One region of the Shewanella sp. 10N.286.52.A9 genome, then DNA from elsewhere that is predicted to be linked to it. Evidence: predicted binding sites of a transcription regulator. Region 1 holds the regulator's gene; the other holds the start of a gene.
The links. Region 1 encodes sigma-54, which starts transcription at its own class of promoters, with help from an activator protein. Its sites were predicted from a motif close to GTTGGCACGNNNNTNGNNT; they were not measured.
Positions count from the first base shown of each region.

Region 1 (5,751 bases):
ATACTTGATAACGTGCTTAAGTGTTGCTGACATTGCTCAGAAGGAACCAATAAGGCAAATAAAATGTCTACTGGCTTCTTATCAATAGCATCAAAGTCGATAGCTTCTTCACATTTGATCAAAATAGCGATCGGCGATTCAATGTCGTCTAAACGCCCATGTGGAATCGCAATGCCATTGCCGATACCTGTGCTACCCATTTTTTCACGTGCTATTAAACTTTCGAAAATAGCTTGTGAAGATAGAGTAGGGTACTGGTCAGCCATTAAATTGCTGATAAGTTCCAGTACCTTTTTCTTACTGCCCGGAGTGGCACAGGTAGTGCACGCCGGCTGCAGGATGGTGCGAAGTTCCATCGTTAGTGTTTAATTAACTTCTCTTTGTGTTTAATTACCTGACGGTCTAATTTGTCTATCAGGGCGTCAATTGCGACATACATATCTGCGTTTTGAGATACGGCAAAAACTTCACCTCCTTTGAGGTGCAATTTAGCTTCGGCAATCTGTTGTAACTTTTGTACATTGAGCACAACGTGAACATTATTGATCTGTTCGAAGTGACGTTCAAGCTTTGAAAACTTAGTTTGCACATACTCACGTAAAGATTGAGTAATTTCGATATGGTGTCCAGTCAGGTTAATTTGCATAGATCATCCTCCAATAACAAAGGCTTATAAGCTTTTGCGTTGGTTTGAGGGAGGGATGAGCATTGCTTCACGATATTTGGCGATCGTACGCCGAGCAACATTGATCCCTTGTTCAGCCAGTAGCGTCGCCATTTTACTATCGCTAAGTGGCTTTTTCTGGTTTTCTGCAGCGACCAGCTTTTTGATAAAGGCTCTGATTGCTGTAGAAGAACACTCTCCGCCATCATCGGTACTTACGTGGCTAGAGAAGAAGTATTTTAGTTCAAAAAGGCCGCGAGGGGTGTGCATATATTTTTGAGTTGTAACCCGTGAGATGGTCGATTCATGCATCTCTACCGCTTCGGCAATATCATTTAATACCATAGGCTTCATGGCTTCTTCGCCGAACTCAAAGAAACCTTGCTGGAATTGAACAATACAATTTGCCACTTTTAACAGGGTTTCATTGCGGCTTTCAATACTTTTAATAAACCATTTGGCTTCTTGTAAGTGACCGCGAATGAATTGGCTGTCAGCTTGATTGGCTGAGCCTTTTGCCATGGCGGCATATTGCTGATTTACGCCTATTTTAGGCATATTATCTGGGTTTAATTCTACGACCCAACGGCCATTCTTTTTAAACACTGTGACATCTGGGATGACGTACTCATCTTTGATTGGAGTAATTTGTAACCCTGGGCGAGGGTTCAGTGTTTGGATAAATTGAATCGCTTCGCGTAAATCATCTTCTTTAAGCTTGGTTTTACGCATTAGTAATCTGAAATCACGGCCTGCTATTAAATCTAGGTGTTCAGATATCAGTAATTTTACATTTTCTATGCAAGGGATTTCGCTTGGGTATTGTCCCAATTGAATCATCAAACATTCGCTTAAATTTCTTGCAGCGACGCCCACTGGATCAAAATGTTGTACACGCTTTAAAACGGCTTCAACCTCATCAAGTTCAATATCCTCAAGACCGAGTGCATCGAGAATATCTTCTGTTGATTGGGTTAAGTAACCTCTATCATCAATTGCGTCGATGATGGCTGTCGCAATGGCGAGGTCATTTTCAGAAAATGGGGTTAAGTTTTTTTGCCATTCTAAATGTTCGTATAAACCTTCAGTCGTTTCACCTTGAAATGGCATATCGTCATCACGGCTTACAGCGCCAGAACCTGAGTTAGGAGAGGCGGTGTAGACTTCATCCCAAGTGGTATCCATTGGTAAGTCTTCAGGCATGGACTCTTTCGTAAGTGACTCTGTTGTATCGACTGATGAGGTGTCTTTTTCTACGCTGACTTGGCTGTTATCGCTAAAATCGGTGTCAGTTTGCTGAGCATTGTCTTTGACTGGTTCTTTTGCTTTGGCAAACTCATCCTCAAGCTCAAGAAGAGGATTTGAGTCAAGTGCTTGCTGAATTTCTTGCTGTAGCTCCAAAGAGGAAAGTTGCAATAAGCGAATGGCTTGTTGCAACTGCGGGGTCATTGTCAGGTGTTGACCCATTTTAAGTTGGAGTGAGGCTTTCATTTACCGCTTATCCCTAATTGAATTTCATCATCGCGACTACAATGTTATGGGTCTAGCACCTTTGTAAGTGTTAGCTAGACTTTAACCGAACTTGGGTTCTACTTTGCCAAAAATTAGCGTTAAGTTTTGAGTCTAGTGTATAACGCTAAAAAGTGGGACTGGTTGGCCGCGAAAATGCCATGCTTGTACACTAAAGAATGCTAACTATAGCTTGAATTGCTCACCTAAGTATACTGACCTGACTTGCTGATTGTCTAAGATCTCAGCAGGCGTACCTTCAGCAATTAAATCTCCGTGGCTGACAATATACGCACGCTCACATACATCAAGTGTTTCACGGACATTATGGTCAGTAATCAATACTCCAAGACCACGATTTTTTAGTTGTTGAATAATTTTCTTAATATCTATCACGGAGATAGGATCAACACCCGCAAATGGTTCATCTAATAAAATAAACTTAGGATTGGCGGCTAAAGCGCGTGCTATTTCTACACGTCGACGTTCACCACCTGATAGAGCCATACCTTGGCTGTCACGAATATGGGTAATATTGAACTCTTCTAATAAGTGCTCTAACTCTTCGATTCGTTGCTCACTCGATAAGGTTTTACGGGTTTGCAGCACCGCCATGATGTTATCGTGCACAGTGAGTTTTCTAAAAATACTGGCTTCTTGAGGTAAGTAACCAATACCTTTACGAGCACGTAAATGCATTGGGTCTGCAGTCAAGTCGTCAGAATCAATCAAAATACGACCTTTATCGCTTTTGACTAAGCCAACAACCATATAAAAGGTTGTGGTTTTACCTGCACCATTTGGCCCTAAAAGACCAACAATCTGACCCGTTTTAACGGTTAGGCTAACGTTTTTGACAACTTGGCGGCTTTTATAGCTTTTTGCTAAGTTTTCAGCTGTTAAGGTAATTTGTGTCATTATTGCTTTTGCTCTGCCGCAGGGGTCGTTATGTCTGCATTGGTTGAGTTTTGAATATCAGATTCTTGAGGGGTGACTGATTCAAGGAGGGCATCAGTGTTAGTTTCAACAGCATTTGCCTCAGGAGTCACTGTTTGATTCTCAGTTACATTGTTAGGTGCATTGTCAGTCGCATCAGCATCTGGGTTATCAAGCGAATCATTATTTTCTATCGGCGCTTCGTCTGAGTTATCAAGTTCTTCGTTTTCTTTATTCAAGTCAGGGTAATTTTCTGGCTGAAAAATAGTGATAACTCTGTCTTTTCCTTCACCTGTGCTTTCAGCGATCAGTTGCTGTTTATCAATATTATAGCTAATGAGATTACCAGTAACCTGGCTGCCTGCCTGGTCAAGTTTTGCATTGCCTTTTAAGGTTAAAATACTGGTTGAAAGCTCATATTTTATTTCGTTCGCACTTGCGGTACCGATACGGCCATCATCGAGTTCTTGTGAGAATGTGGCTGGATTACCTGTCGCAATCATGGTTTTTTTGCCACCCGACTCTTCACTGAATGCACGTAATTGATCGGCATTAATATTAATGGTGCCTTGCGTCACATTCACTGGGCCGAAGAAAATCACTTGGTTATTTTTAATATCTGCTTTTTGGCTGACGGCAGCAACTTTAAGCTCTTGTTGTAAATCACCTTCTTTGGCATGAACGCCGGTGACTGTCACTAAGCTCAATCCCATTAGGCTCATACCAAGAATACTTTTTCTAATAAAGTCTGTTTTCATAAGCTTATTGAGTGAAAATGTCAGTGTTTTACTTTGCTTCATATGTTCCTTCTACCTGACTTAAAAGCTCTAACTCTTCGGCATTTAAATCAGCATAAAGGCCTAAGCCTTGTATTTTAAAATCTTGTCCTGAGACATTAATTTGTCGATCAGACGTCATGATCATGGTATTTAAATCTAACGCAAGCATACTTGTGGTTAGCGATTGTACTGGTTCATTGATGTTTATTGCATCAATAATAACATTTTTTTCTAGCACCACTTTACCGGTTTCTTTATTAAGCTTGCCTAATTCAGCAGTTAATTGCCACTCAGCTTCGCCGTTTTCTGGATAGATAAGGTATACAGGCTCAGTGAATAGGGTTTCATTGGTTTGCTGAAAGTGTTCCATGTGTTTTGCTGACACCCGGCTTTGTACTAATCCTTGCTCGTTAAATTCTGTGCTTCGTAAGTCATTAGCGATGAATTCTGGACGCGCGGGATCGGGAAGCTTATTGGCTTCCATTTGACTACGCTTCACTTGCACTTGCCAGTATAAAACTAATGCTGCACCAAAGAAGCCGAGAATAGCGAGGGTGGTACGGCTCATATGCTCATTCCGTGGGCGGTTTCGAACTTGTCTTGGCTAACAAGCAGTAAATCAGTTAACTCACGTAAAGCGCCGTTACCGCCATTAATGCGAGTGATCATTTGGCAATGTTGTTTTACGTATGGGTGACCATCAGCTACGCAAACAGCTAAGCCCACTTCTTTCATAACGGGTAAATCAACCATGTCATCACCGATATAGGCCACTTCATCTGGCGTTACATTATAAATACTGAGTAACTCTTTAAATGGTGTGAGCTTATCGTCTACCCCTTGATAGATATGGCTAACACCTAGCGCCGTCATTCGATTTTCGACAATGGCAGACTTTCGGCCTGTGATAACGGCAACACTGATACCGCTAGTTAAAATTGATCGAATACCGTAACCATCACGGGTATGGAAAGCTTTCAACTCTTCCCCTGCGTTACTTAAATATATACGCCCGTCAGAAAAGACCCCATCAACATCACAGATCAGGAGTTTGATTTTTTTAGCGCGTTGCCAAATATCGTCTGATACAGGGCCATATAATCCTTGATGAACTTGACTCTTCGACATATTAAATGACTCCTGCTTTTACCATATCAAGCATATTAAGTGCGCCAATTGGGCGTTGATTTTCATCAACAACAATTAAGCCGTTGATACTTTTTTCATCCATCACTTGTAAGGCCTGTGCTGCTAAAATATCAGCTCTGATGGTAATGCAATTAGGGGTCATCACTTGTGAGATTGGCGTGGTGCGTAAATTGACTTCGGCATCAATCACTCGGCGTAAATCACCATCGGTGAAGATACCGACTAACTGTTGGTTGTCATCAATAACGGCAGTCATGCCTAGTCCTTTATTGGATATTTCGTATAGTGACTCTGTGATGCAAACCTGGCTATTAACTTGCGGAACATCGCTTCCATGATGCATGACGTCTGATACTTTAAGTAAGAGTTTACGTCCTAATGATCCACCTGGGTGTGATAATGCAAAATCATCACGAGTAAAGCCTCTGGCTTGCAATAATGCGACGGCTAGGGCATCTCCCATTACCAAGGTTGCGGTAGTGCTTGAAGTAGGCGCTAATCCTAATGGACAAGCTTCTTCTGGTACTTCAATGCAAAGATGCAGTTTAGATAACCGCGCCATGTTAGATTCAGGCTTACCCGTGATCGCAATCACTGGAACCCCCATGCGCTGAATAACGGGTAGCAAGGTTAAAATTTCACTCGACTCACCAGAGTTAGAAATTGCTAAGATAATATCATTTTTAGCCAGTGCACCTAGGTCACCATGGCTTG
Region 1 is NZ_JBFRJQ010000006.1:176,085-181,835, forward strand. Features, by position in the region: gene ptsN (PTS IIA-like nitrogen regulatory protein PtsN) at 1-356, opposite strand, end outside; gene hpf (ribosome hibernation promoting factor) at 359-646, opposite strand; gene AB4128_RS05880 (RNA polymerase factor sigma-54) at 671-2,155, opposite strand; gene lptB (LPS export ABC transporter ATP-binding protein) at 2,360-3,091, opposite strand; partial or broken gene lptA (lipopolysaccharide transport periplasmic protein LptA) at 3,286-3,831, opposite strand; gene lptC (LPS export ABC transporter periplasmic protein LptC) at 3,896-4,456, opposite strand; gene kdsC (3-deoxy-manno-octulosonate-8-phosphatase KdsC) at 4,453-5,016, opposite strand; gene AB4128_RS05905 (KpsF/GutQ family sugar-phosphate isomerase) at 5,018-5,751, opposite strand, start outside.

Region 2 (5,751 bases), on a different contig from region 1:
ATATTTAGATGATGATAAGTTCACCATGCAAAGCGCCTGCCATCTTTAACGCTTCTAATATTGCAAGCACATCAGAAGGCGCTGCGCCAACCAGGTTTACTGCTCGTACTAGCTCATCTAATGTCGTACCTGGGTCAAACAAAAACATTCGACTGTCTTCTTCAGCAACATCAATGGTGCTATCTGTAGTGACAACCGTTTGACCATTTGCAAATGCATTTGGCTGCGAAACTTGCGTTGCTTCTGCAATGGTGACCGTTAATCCGCCATGCGTCACAGCTGCAGGCATTAAACGCACATTTTGGCCAACGACAATGGTGCCAGTGCGAGAGTTAACAATCACTTTCGCAGATTCATCAGCTATCTCGACTTCAACATTTTCTAATGTCGCTAAAAAAGAAACTCGCTGTGATGCATCACGAGGCGCACTGACTTGAATAGAGGTTGCATCTAACGCTCTTGCCATACCTGGACCTAAAAAGTCGTTAATTGCATCTGCCATACTTTTAGCGGTAGAAAAATCTGAACGACGTAGGTTAAAAGTTAGGTGATCCCCAGTCGCAAATGGACTCATCACACTGCGTTCAACAATCGCGCCACCAGGAATACGCCCAACTGTTGGCGTATTTTGAATCACTTGCGAACCATCTAGACCTTCTGCACTGAAACCACTGACCACTAGGCTGCCTTGCGCGATAGCGTAAACATTGCCATCAACCCCTTTTAAAAAGGTTTGCAGTAAAGTACCACCGCGTAAGCTTTTTGCTTCACCTAAACTCGATACGGTAATGTCAATATTTTGACCGGGCTTAATAAATGCTGGCATCTCTGCATGCACCGCTACCACCGCCGCATTCTTGGTTTTAGGGTTCACATTATCAGGTAAATTAATGCCAAAGTTTTTCAGCATGGTTCTGAATGTTTGTTCAGTGTATTTGGTTTTTTCACCTGTGCCTGGCAAACCAACCACAAGGCCATAACCAATCAGTTGGTTACTACGTACACCTTGAACGTTGGCAATATCTTTAATTCGCTGTGCTTGAACTGGCGCAGAAAATACCGATAATGCAACTGAGGCGGTAAGGGCAATCGAGATAAATAAAGATGAAATTTTCATGGCATACTCCTTAGAAAGGCCACCATTCGCTCATAAAGAATGAGCTTAACCACCCTACTTTTTGAACATCTGCAAATGTACCTGTTCCGCTATATTGAATGCGGGCATTGGCTACTCGAGTTGACTGAACTGTATTCTCAGGAGTGATATCTTGACTTCTTACCATGCCGGTAACACGAATAAATTCATCGCCATTGTTAATCGAAATCCATTTTTCACCACGGATAACCAAGTTGCCATTACTGAGCACTTGCATCACGTTAGCTGAGATACTGCCATCAAGGCTGTTTGATTGGTCAGCATCAGCTTCACGCTTGGTGTCCATCGCATCAGAATAACGTAAATCAAGTGGTACACCTTTAATCGTCACATTGCCGCCACCAGCATAGATAGGGTCAACACTCAAATTAGAGTCTTTTTTGATTTCGTTATTGGCGCTTTTTTTAGCTTGAGTCGATTCATTTAACAGCACTGTGATAATGTCACCGACTTTATGTGCTCGTATATCTGAATATAAGCTAGACGATTGATGGTCCATGTAAATCGACCCCGTCGACACCATTTTAGTTGGTGGTGCTTCTGGATACACTGGCGCATAAAATGGATCATCAGGTATAGGTTTTTGTTGCGTTGAACTACAACCGGCAATGAAAATAACGGATGCTAACGCTAGGTATTTATTCATAATCCAGTTCCTTTCAATAACAATTATAGGTTCTGAGTCACGTAAGACATCATCTGATCAACAGCTGATATCACTTTAGAGTTCATTTCGTAAATACGCTGACTTTGAATCAGGTTTACTAGCTCTTCAGTCACATTAACGTTTGATGTTTCTAATGCCCCTTGGCGAATAGCGCCTAGGCCATCTAAAGAAGCTGTTCCCTGAATAGGCGTTCCACTTGCGCCAGTTTCGGTATACAAGTTTTGCCCTAATGGATCTAACCCTGATGGATTAATGAAATCGCTCATGGCTAACTGTCCAACAACTGTGCTTTCTGTCGCGCCAGATAATTTTACTGATACTTCACCTTCGGCAGAGACTGTAATTGAAGTTGCATCATCAGGTATGGTGATTGACGGTTGCACGACATAACCAGAACCTGGAGTCACAATCTGGCCATTTTCATCTAAGCTAAATTGACCATTTCGGGTATAAGCAGCGGTGCCATCAGGCATCTCGACTTCAAAAAATCCAGGGCCTTCAATCATTAAATCTAACGAGTTATCAGTGGTTAACATGTTACCTTGGGTGAACATTTTTTGAGTTGCCACGACCTTAGTACCGGCACCAATGTTCAAACCATTCGGCAGCTTAGTATTATCAGCACTTATACCACCAGCTTGATTAACTGTTTGATATAGCAAGTCTTCGAATACTGCGCGGCTTTTTTTGTAGCCTACGGTGCTCGCATTCGCCACGTTATTAGAAATAACTGCAATATCGGTTTGTTGGGCATCTAAGCCTGTTTTACTGATCCATAAAGCGGGATGCATAATTATTACTCCTAACTAACTCTCATTAAGGATGATGAAGCACGGTCTAGCTCTTCGGCATTTTTCATCATCTTCACTTGCATTTCGTATTGACGCTGGATATCAATTAACGCCACCATTTCTGAAACAGCGTTAACATTACTGCCTTCAACAGCCCCTGTTTCGATATTCACATTAGGATCGTTCGGCGCATTTAAGCCCGAAGTCAGCCTAAATAACCCATCTTCACCACGCATCATTTCTTCATTTGATGGATTAACTAATTTAATTCGGGCCACTTCTTCAACCACATCCGCAGTTGCGCCCTGAGGTCTTACAGAAATAATGCCATCAGGCGAGATTTGAACTTTGTCGATTGGTAGCGGCAAAACTATCGGTCCAGCCTCTCCCATAACAGGGTTGCCTCGACCATTAGTTAATAAGCCTGTACTGTCAAAACTTAGACTACCGGAGCGGGTATACGCTTCACCGCCATCAGCACCTTGCACTGCAATCCAACCTTTATCTTTAATCGCAATGTCTAAATCACGACCCGTAGTTTTAATTGGGCCTGAACTAAAATTTTGCCCAGGGCTTTCAGTCATAGAAAAGACACGTGTCGGTAAGCCTTCCCCAAATGCTTGCATAGAGCGAGCTTGAGCCAAATCAGCTTTAAAACCATCGGTATTCGCATTGGCTAAATTATTGGCACGAACAGCCAAAGCATTCATATTTTGCTTTGCCCCACTCATGGCAACATACAGTAATTTGTCCATCTGCCGCTCCGTCAAACTTTTTACATAACTAAAGATATAACTAGAACTAGCAATGAGTGTGCCAATATATAAATTGTGAATAGAGAATGGCTAACTAAATGAAATGTATTTGAAAAGCAGGAAGTGAAAAGAAAAACAATAAAAGGCAAAAAATGAAAAGGCAAAGAGTTGCCGTTGCGGCAACTCTTTGTCAAAACAAGTCAAACTTATCGAATTTGAAGAATCGACTGATTTAACGTGTTATTCACTTCAAGTGTACGAGAGTTCGCTTGGAAGTTACGTTGTGCAGAAATCAAATCCACTAACTCAGTGGTCAAATCAACGTTAGATTGTTCAAGCGCCGATGAACGAATACTACCAAAGGTACCACTATTTGCTTCACCTGCTAGCGCTGGACCAGAATCTAAGCTGGCTTTCCAAGAAGTATTACCCACTTGGGTTAAACCTTGCTCGTTAGCAAAACGAACCAAAGCAACTCGAGCTAATGGTTCAGTCGAACCGTTACTGTAACTTGCTGTCACTAAGCCATCTTCGCCAATACCTACGTTAGTCAAACGACCGACGGTGGTACCATCTTGAGTTAACTCAGTCACTTCAAATGGAGATGCATATTGAGTTGGATTATTAAATCCAACGGTGACTTTTTGACTGCCATCAGCGCCAGGGCCTAATACGTTAGCACCATTAACACCCAGCTCAACAGTTTCAACTACCGCAGGATCTGAGCCTGTATATGCGCCCGCATCATTGAACTTTAATACCGAGCCTTTCCAGCCTGATGCATTTTCAGCAAATCTTGTCGTATCAGCAACACCGTCACCAGTCGTATCAGCGCCGTATGAACCACCATTTGCTTGGTCAAGGTCAACTTGTTTGCCATCTACAGCATAGAATGCAACCCAGTTACTTTCACCGGTATAAGCCCCTTCTGTCGGCTTAACAAAATAGGTGGTCATAATGTGCGATTCACCAAGTGAGTCATAAATCGTCACTGAAGTCGATTTATTAAACGTGTCAGGATCGTTTGGATCAAAGTTAGCAGGATCTAATGGCGTTTCACCCACATCAAGGTTCATCTGTAGGCCAATATTCTCAGTTTTCACTGGGCTACCTGCCGTATCAGGGATCTTAATTGGTTGAGTCGTCGTTAAACTAACCGAGGTAGAGTTACCGTCAGCATCGACAGGGAAACCTTGTAAATAGTTACCAGCAGAATCAGTCATGTAACTTTCTGAGTTAACTTTAAATGCGCCAGCACGAGTGAATGCGTGATCTTGAACTCCCACACCTGATGATGTCACAAAGAAACCACCGCCACTTATCGCCATATCTAAAGAGTTACTAGTAAACTGTAAACTGCCTTGCTGAAATTGCTGTGCAACCTGAGTCGTTGTCGCACCGCCACCAACAGCAGTTTTGCTGTTTGAGAAAATTGAATTAGCATATACGTCAGCAAACTCGGCACGAGATTCTTTAAAGCCTACGGTGTTAACGTTAGCAATGTTATTCGCAGTGGTATTGAGATCTTTTTGAGCTGCAGAAATACCACTCAAAGCAATGTTAAACGACATAATTCACCCCTTTCCTACTCATTCTGTTTGTTTTACTGACTGCCACAGCTGCCAGCTTTAAATTTGATAAGCTAATTAACTTTCAGTGACAGCTAAGACATCTGACAACTGAATACCACCAATACCACGTAGGTTTAATATTGCCCCTGTAGTGGTGTTACCCAGTGACACGCTCGTCACATGCGCATAGGTCGATACTGCTAAATCTTCTGATTTTCCATCAATTTTGCCGTTCGCTTTTATCGCGTAATTTCCTTCAGGAGCTGGATCGCCATTTTTATCTAGCCCATCCCATGACACATCAATGTTACCGCCAGCAGAGCCGTCAACTTCAAAGGTTTTAATGACTTGGCCACTTTCGTCTTCAATACTGACTGTTATCGTATCGATAGAAGTTGGTGTACTTATCACGCCATTGACTTCTGGACTATCTGACGATATGTGCCCCGTATCAGACGGAATTAACACTTTACGGCCTACTAAACTTGAAGCCTGCAGCGCCTGACTCGAACTCGTTAAGTTATTTAAGTTAAGAATTTCTTCATTCAACTTGGCAATACCGTCAACGGTTGAGAATGATGCCATTTGCGAAATCATTTGATCGTTTTCAACAGGCTTAAACGGATCTTGCATTGATAACTGTTGACTCAATAAAGCAAAGAAATCTGATTGAGTCAGTTCCTGGCTATTAGGTTCAGGTGTTTCTGGCTCTCCTTGTAAGGCCACACTGTCTAAAAATGCATTCCCTGTACTGGCTGTTTCTTGTGTATTGGATGCAATACCAGTACTACTAGCAGATTGAGTCTGTGGT
Region 2 is NZ_JBFRJQ010000012.1:148,051-153,801, reverse strand. Features, by position in the region: gene AB4128_RS11560 (flagellar basal body P-ring protein FlgI) at 5-1,117, opposite strand; gene flgH (flagellar basal body L-ring protein FlgH) at 1,128-1,802, opposite strand; gene flgG (flagellar basal-body rod protein FlgG) at 1,826-2,614, opposite strand; gene flgF (flagellar basal-body rod protein FlgF) at 2,626-3,369, opposite strand; gene flgE (flagellar hook protein FlgE) at 3,576-4,940, opposite strand; gene flgD (flagellar hook assembly protein FlgD) at 5,016-5,751, opposite strand, start outside.
Region 2: a site for sigma-54 is predicted at 3,417-3,435, ahead of flgF (flagellar basal-body rod protein FlgF). Genes of this name have one in related genera too.